DNA from 2 places in the Pseudomonas triticicola genome. Region 2 is predicted to be linked to the other one. Evidence: predicted binding sites of a transcription regulator. Region 2 holds the regulator's gene; the other holds the start of a gene.
What was found. Region 2 encodes FliA, which starts transcription of late flagellar genes. Its sites were predicted from a motif close to CTAAAGTTTNNNNNNNNNNNGCCGNTAA; they were not measured.
Positions count from the first base shown of each region.

Region 1: KVG85_RS06025 (methyl-accepting chemotaxis protein) is a predicted target of FliA. The motif match lies at 1,950-1,977, and genes of this name have one in related genera.

Region 1 covers NZ_JAHSTX010000001.1:1,308,783-1,312,762, forward strand. Annotated here, with positions in the region: gene KVG85_RS06015 (sugar diacid recognition domain-containing protein) at 1-503, shown strand, start outside; gene KVG85_RS06020 (glycerate kinase) at 719-1,858, shown strand; gene KVG85_RS06025 (methyl-accepting chemotaxis protein) at 2,089-3,714, shown strand; gene KVG85_RS06030 (pyridoxal phosphate-dependent aminotransferase) at 3,756-3,980, shown strand, end outside.
Region 2 covers NZ_JAHSTX010000001.1:2,802,004-2,805,983, reverse strand. Annotated here, with positions in the region: gene flhF (flagellar biosynthesis GTPase FlhF) at 1-1,052, shown strand, start outside; gene fleN (flagellar synthesis regulator FleN) at 1,169-1,999, shown strand; gene fliA (RNA polymerase sigma factor FliA) at 1,996-2,736, shown strand; gene KVG85_RS12450 (chemotaxis response regulator CheY) at 2,904-3,275, shown strand; gene KVG85_RS12445 (protein phosphatase CheZ) at 3,294-3,980, shown strand, end outside.

The DNA of each region.
Region 1 (3,980 bases), 1.5 Mb from region 2:
GTCGCCCGGCCAGCCAGAACGTCGAGCACGATCGACTGCTGGAAAAACTCGATGGCCTCGGCTGGAAGATTCTGCGCATCGCCGTCGGCGGGCAGGCGGATGGCCTGGCCGGGTTGCGCCGCTGTTATCGACGGGTCGGCGACCTGCTGGCGTATGGTCGTGACGTGCTGCCGAACTCGCGGCTGCTGACGCTCAATCGTTATCGCTTGCCGGTCATGCTGTGGCGTCATCGCAACGACGATGCGCTGGACGAACTGCTCAAGCCGCTGCGCCAGGTCATCGCCAAGGACAGCAACGGCCAGTTGCTGGCGACCCTGCGCAGTTGGTGCGAGCACGACGGGCAGAGCCAGGCCTGCGCCGAGGCGTTGGGCATTCATCGCAACAGCCTGCGCTATCGCATGGAACGGATTGCCGAGTTGAGCGGGGTTGATCCGTTGAAGCTGGACGGGATGCTGGCGTTGTACCTGGGGGTGCAGCTGTTGCCGCAGACTGATCCGAATTGATCGGTGTATTTCGGGGCCCCTTCGCGAGCAGGCTCGCTCCCATAGTGGCATGCATTTCAAATGTGGGAGCGAGCCTGCTCGCGAAGAGGCCGGAACATCCAACGCAAGTCTTTTGTGGAAATGAACAATAAACGCCGACGCCACTTGTGCACCCGACCGGCGTCAAGGCGCAGGCCGACTGGCAGCATGAATGCCACTGCAACCGGAGAATTCCCATGAAGATCGTCATCGCCCCCGACTCGTTCAAGGACAGCCTGAGTGCCCAAGGCGTTGCCGAAGCCATTGCCCTCGGATTGGCGCAGGTCTGGCCGCAGGCGACGCTGATCAAATGCCCGATGGCCGATGGCGGCGAAGGTACGGTCGAGTCGATTCTTGCAGCCTGCGAAGGTGAGTTACGCCGCACCCGCGTGCGCGGTCCACTGGGCGCGCCGGTCGACGCTGCTTGGGGCTGGCTACCGCACAACCACACCGCGATCATCGAAATGGCCGAGGCGAGCGGTCTGCAACTGGTCCCGCCGGGACAGCGCGATGCCTGCATCAGCAGCACGTTTGGCACGGGTGAACTGATTCGTGCAGCGCTGGATGCCGGCGCGCAACGGGTGATTCTGGCGATTGGCGGCAGCGCGACCAATGACGGCGGTGCCGGGGCGATGCAGGCATTGGGTGTGAAGTTGCTGGATGCGCAGAATCAGTCGCTGGTGCCCGGCGGCCTGGCCTTGGCGCAACTGGCGCGACTCGATCTGAGTGGGCTTGATCGACGTCTGGCCGATGTGCGTTTCGACATCGCCGCCGACGTCAATAATCCGCTCTGCGGCCCCCACGGCGCCTCGGCCATTTTCGGCCCGCAGAAGGGCGCATCGCCTGCGCAGGTTGAGCAGCTCGATCAGGCGCTGGGGCACTTCGCCGAGCTTTGCGCGCAAGTATTGGGCAAGGACGTGCGTGATGAACCGGGCAGCGGCGCGGCGGGTGGTCTGGGGTTTGCCGCCAAGGCTTTTCTCGGCGCGCAGTTTCAGGCGGGCGTCGAGGTGGTGGCGGAACTGGTCGGGCTCGCTGACGCGGTCAAAGGTGCGGATCTGGTCTTCACCGGAGAGGGCCGCTTCGATGCGCAAACCCTGCGCGGCAAAACGCCGTTCGGTGTCGCGCGAGTTGCCAAGCAATACGCTGTGCCGGTGATCGTGATTGCCGGGACCTTGGGCGAGGGCTATCAGGAACTCTATCAACACGGCATCGACGCCGCGTTCGCCGTGACCAGCGGACCGATGACTCTGGAACAGGCCTGCGCCGAAGCCCCGCGCCTGCTGCGTGAACGCGCCACCGACATCGCCCGGGTCTGGCAACTCGCCACCCAACGCTGAACCGCTTGCCTTTGGTAGGAGCTGTCGAGTGCAAAGGCAGCGGAGCAGTGTTTCATTGTTGTAACGTCCGAAAAAATATTTACTGCGGACCCGAAACCTTCCTCAAGCCTGGCCGATACAACGGTCAGGCGCACACAAAACCAAAACCCAGTGACGCCGGACTGTCGCCCGCTATGGGCCAGTGCTCACGGCATGGATGCTCGTAGTTTCTTTCTTTCGAGAGTCCGACCATGTCCCTGCGTAATCTGAATATCGCGCCCCGTGCTTTCCTCGGTTTTGCCTTCATCGCCTTGCTGGTGATTGTCCTCGGCGTGTTCGCCGTAAGCCGCATGACGGTCATTCGTCAGGCGTCGGTCGACATGGACACCAACCAGTTGCCCAGCGTGACCCACCTCAGCGTGGTTACGGAAAACGTCCTGCGTATGCGCATCCTCTCGTTCCGCGTGCTGGTCAATCGCGAACCGGCCAGCCTGCAAGAGGCAGAAACCCGCATCGCGGTGCTGGTCGACAAGGTGCGCAAAGCCCAGGCCAGCTACGCTGCGTTGCCGGCAGGCCCTGAAGAGCGCGCGGTCTTCCAGACGTTTTCGACGACGCTCGATAATTACCTGCAAGCGCAGAATCAGATGATTGAGCTATCGCGCAAGGGCGATCTGGAAGCGATGCGCGCGTTGATCAACACGCGCATCAAGGAAGGCACCGATCAGATGGGCGAGCAGCTCAACAAGCTGATCGGCATGAATACCGCCGGGGCCAGGGCGGCGGCCACCAAGGCCGGTGAAAACTATGACAGCGCCATCACCGGGATCATCGTCGTCGCGGTGATCGCAGCGCTGGCCACCGTGTTGCTGGCCTGGTTGCTGACCCGTAGCATCGTCACGCCGCTCAACCGCGCGGTGCTTGCTGCGCAAACCATTGCCAACGGCGACCTCAGCAAAGCCATTGAAGACGACGGCAAGGATGAACCGGCGCGCCTGCTCGAAGCCCTGGCCGCGATGCAGACCAACCTGCGCAAAACCATCGAGCAGATCGCCGGCTCCGCCACGCAACTGGGCGCCGCGGCCGAAGAACTCAGCGCCGTTACCGAAGAAGCGTCGCGCGGACTACAACAGCAGAACAACGAAATCGAACAGGCCGCCACTGCCGTCAACGAGATGACCGCTGCGGTGGAAGAGGTGGCGCGCAACGCCGTTTCGACTTCCGAAGCTTCCAATCAGTCGACCCACGCCGCCCGCGAAGGTCGCGATCAGGTGGTGAAAACCGTCGACGCGATCCAGACCATGACTCACGACGTGCAGAACACCGCGCAGATGATCGAAGGCCTCGCCGCGCAAGGTCGTGACATTGGCAAGGTGCTGGACGTGATTCGGGCGATCGCCGAGCAGACCAACCTCTTGGCGCTCAACGCTGCAATTGAAGCGGCGCGTGCCGGCGAGGCTGGCCGTGGTTTTGCCGTGGTGGCTGACGAAGTGCGCGCCTTGGCCCATCGCACCGCACAATCGACTCAGGAAATCGAAAAAATGGTCGCCGGCATCCAGAACGGCACCGGTGAAGCGGTTTCGTCGATGCAGCAAAGCAATCAGCGCACTCAGTCCACGCTGGAAATGGCCCGCGCGGCCGGTGTGGCGCTGGAGCAGATCACGCAATCGATTCACCAGATCAACGAACGCAACCTGGTTATCGCCAGCGCTTCGGAAGAGCAGGCGCAAGTCTCCCGCGAAGTCGATCGCAACCTGGTCAACATTCGCGACCTCGCCACGCAATCGGCCGCCGGTGCCAACCAGACCAGCGCCGCGACTCACGAATTGTCGCGACTGGCAGTGGATTTGAACGCCATGGTGGCGCGTTTCGTGATTTGAGATACGGTGAAGGCTGGAAACCGCGCTAACAGGAGACGTACATGCGCTATTCAGCCTTGACCCAACGAATCGCCGGGGAGGGTGCCGCTGCCTGGCAGATTCACGACCGAGCGCTGGAACTGCGCGCCGAGGGCGTCGATGTTTTGTTGTTGAGCGTCGGCGATCCGGATTTCGATACGCCGTTGCCGATCGTCCATGGCGCGATCGATAGCCTGTTGGCCGGCGATACCCATTACGCCGACGTGCGTGGTCGGTTCGAGCTGCGC
Region 2 (3,980 bases):
CGTTGACCGCAGGCCTGCCGCTGACTGCTGCCGAGCCGCTGAGCGAGCCGACCTACGCCGCACCGACGCGCCCGGCCGCAGCACCTGCGCAGGCCTCGGCGGGTGTCGATCCGCGTGCGCTGGAGTCGATGCGTTTTGAATTGAACAGCCTGCGCGAGCTGATGGAAGTGCAGCTCGGCACCCTGGCCTGGAATCAGCTGCAAGGCAGCCGTCCGGCCCAGGCCAATCTGTATCGCCGTCTGCAGCGCATTGGCCTGTCCGGCCCGCTGTCGCGCGATCTGCTGGCGATGATCACCGATATCGAAGAACCCCGTCAGGCCTGGCGCATGCTGCTGGCCCACCTGGCGCGGATGATTGCCGTACCGGAAGTCGAGCCGCTGGAAGAGGGCGGTGTGATTGCCATGGTCGGCCCCGCCGGCATGGGCAAGACCACCACGCTGGCCAAGCTCGCCGCGCGTTACGTGCTCAAGTACGGCGCGCAGAACGTTGCACTGGTGAGCATGGACAGCTTCCGCATCGGCGCGCAGGAACAACTGAAAACCCTCGGGCGCATCCTCAACGTGCCGGTAACGCACGTCGATCCGGGTCAGTCGCTGGTGCAGGCATTGGATCCACTGCTACGCAAACGCGTGGTTTTGATCGATACTGCCGGCCTGCAAGCCAGTGATCCGGCGTTGCGCATGCAGCTTGAGAGCCTGGCCGGGCGTGGCATTCGCTCAAAAAACTATCTGGTCCTGGCAACCACCAGCCAGAAACAGGTTCTAACCGCCGCTTATCACAGTTACAAGCGTTGCGGGCTGGCCGGCTGCATCCTGACTAAACTGGATGAAACGGCCAGTCTCGGCGAAGTGTTGAGCCTGGCGATCAGTCATGAATTGCCGGTCGCGTATCTGACCGATGGCCCACGGATTCCGGATGATTTGCATCTGCCGCGTCGTCATCAGTTGGTCAGCCGCGCCGTCAGCGTGCAAATGCAGGAAGAACCCAGCGAAGAAGCCATGGCTGACATGTTCGCTGATATCTATCACAGCCCGACCAAGCAGGTTGGCTGAGGTAATCATGAACAGTTTTTGTACCTACATCGATGGTCTGCCACGCATTGTTCCGATCAGGAACGCGCAGCCAGTAATGTGGCCTCCGTCTATGCAAGACAAGGTAAAGAAATAACATGGGCAGCATGCATCCCGTACAGGTGATCGCGGTGACCGGCGGCAAAGGTGGCGTCGGCAAGACTAACGTGTCAGTGAACTTGTCGCTGGCGCTGGCAGAGCTTGGCCGTCGGGTCATGCTGCTGGACGCCGACCTGGGCCTGGCGAACGTCGACGTTCTGCTGGGGCTGACACCCAAGCGCACACTGGCCGACGTCATCGAAGGCCGTTGCGAACTGCGCGACGTGCTGTTGCAGGGCCCGGGCGGGATTCGCATCGTGCCGGCGGCCTCCGGCACGCAGAGCATGGTGCACCTGAGCCCGGCGCAGCACGCCGGCCTGATCCAGGCGTTCAGCGACATCGGCGACAATCTCGACGTGCTGGTGATCGACACCGCTGCGGGTATTGGTGACTCGGTAGTCAGTTTCGTACGCGCCGCCCAGGAAGTGTTGCTGGTGGTCTGCGACGAGCCGACTTCGATCACCGACGCTTACGCGCTGATCAAGTTGCTCAACCGCGACTACGGCATGAACCGCTTCCGCGTACTGGCCAACATGGCGCAGAGCCCGCAGGAAGGGCGCAACCTGTTCGCCAAGTTGACCAAGGTCACGGATCGCTTCCTCGACGTCGCCCTACAATACGTCGGCGCCGTGCCGTACGACGAAAGCGTGCGCAAGGCCGTGCAGAAGCAGCGCGCCGTCTACGAAGCCTTTCCCCGTTCCAAGTGCGCGCTGGCCTTCAAGGCCATCGCCCAGAAGGTCGACACCTGGCCGCTGCCGGCCAACCCGCGCGGGCATCTGGAATTTTTCGTCGAGCGTCTCGTGCAGCAAACCGCAGGGCCTGTGATATGACCGCCAGTGGCATGAATCTTTACAAAAAGTCGGCGCGTGACGCGCAATACGAATTGATCGAGCGTTACGCGCCACTGGTCAAACGCATTGCCTATCACTTGCTGGCGCGCCTGCCGGCCAGCGTGCAGGTCGAAGACCTGATCCAGGCCGGGATGATCGGTTTGCTCGAAGTCTCGACCAAATACGACGCCAGCAAAGGCGCCAGTTTCGAAACGTACGCGGGCATTCGAATCCGCGGCGCGATGCTCGATGAAGTGCGCAAAGGGGATTGGGCGCCACGCTCGGTTCACCGTAATACCAGGATGGTCAGCGACGCGATTCGCTCGATTGAAGCTAAAACCGGCCGTGACGCTAAAGATCACGAGGTTGCGGCCGAACTCCAATTGAGTCTCGACGATTACTACGGGATTCTGAATGACACCTTGGGCAGTCGCCTGTTCAGTTTCGACGACCTGTTGCAGGACGGCGAACACGAAGGGCTGCACGAGGATGGCGCGAGTGCTCATATGGAGCCGTCACGCGATCTGGAAGATGAACGCTTCCAGGCGGCGCTGGCGGACGCGATTGCCAATTTGCCGGAGCGTGAGCGACTGGTGTTGGCGCTGTACTACGACGAAGAGCTGAACCTCAAGGAAATCGGTGAAGTCCTTGGCGTCAGTGAATCGCGGGTCAGCCAGTTACACAGCCAGTGCGCGGCCCGTCTGCGGGGGCGTTTGGGGGAGTGGCGAGCGCGCTGAAGGCAGTGTGGGGACACTGCGAAACGAGGCTGGTGCGGTGATGAACGGCGCCGGTCTCGATCCGTTGTGCTCCAGACAAACTTTAAGTGCTGCGCCGATTGATTGAAGTGGCGCGTCCAGGTGCTGGGCGCGTTTAAGACTGCTTGGAGGTCGAATTGAACAAAGACATGAAAATCCTCATCGTTGATGACTTCTCAACGATGCGGCGGATCATCAAGAACCTGCTGCGCGATCTTGGGTTCACCAACACCGTCGAGGCCGACGATGGCACCACTGCCATTCCGGTGCTCAACAGCGGCAGCATCGACTTTCTGGTAACGGACTGGAACATGCCGGGCATGACCGGTATCGACCTGCTGCGTCACGTGCGCGCCGATGAAAAACTCAAGCACCTCCCGGTGTTGATGGTGACTGCTGAAGCCAAGCGCGAGCAGATCATCGAGGCCGCCCAGGCCGGTGTGAACGGTTACGTGGTCAAACCTTTCACGGCTCAAGCGTTGAAAGACAAAATCGAGAAGATTTTCGAACGCATCGGCTGATGAATGCGCGGGGGAGCTATGGAGCATAACGAATCATCACAGGGCGATTTCGAATCGACCCTGAAAAAACACGCGGTCGAACTGGTCGAGAGCCTTGAAAAAGGCAGGTTCGGCGACGCGGTGCAACTGATCCATGAGCTCAATCAGACCCGTGACCGCGGCCTGTATCAGGAAGTGGGCAAGCTCACACGTGAACTGCACAGTGCGATCGTCAATTTCCAGATTGATCCGCACATGCCGCAGGCCGAGGAAGTGTCGCAAATCACCGACGCCACCGAACGCCTGGGCTATGTGGTCAAGCTGACGGAAGCCGCGGCCAACCGCACCATGGATCTGGTGGAAAGCGCCACGCCGGTGGTCAACAGTCTCGCTGATGAAGCGCAGACGTTGAGCGCCGATTGGGGCCGCTTCATGCGTCGCGAGGTCGGGGCTGAAGAGTTCCGTGAACTGGCGCGCCGGGTCGACGGTTTTCTGTCACGCAGCAGCACGGACAACCGTGCGGTGTCGAGCAACCTCAATGACATCCTGCTGGCTCAGGATTACCAGGACCTCACAGGTCAAGTGATCAAGCGTGTGACCCAATTGGTCACCGAAGTCGAAAGCAATCTGCTCAAACTCGTGCTCATGGCCAGTCAGGTCGACCGCTTTGCGGGCATCGAACATGACCGCGCCGCAATGCTTGCTGAAAAAGATCCACAAAAACAT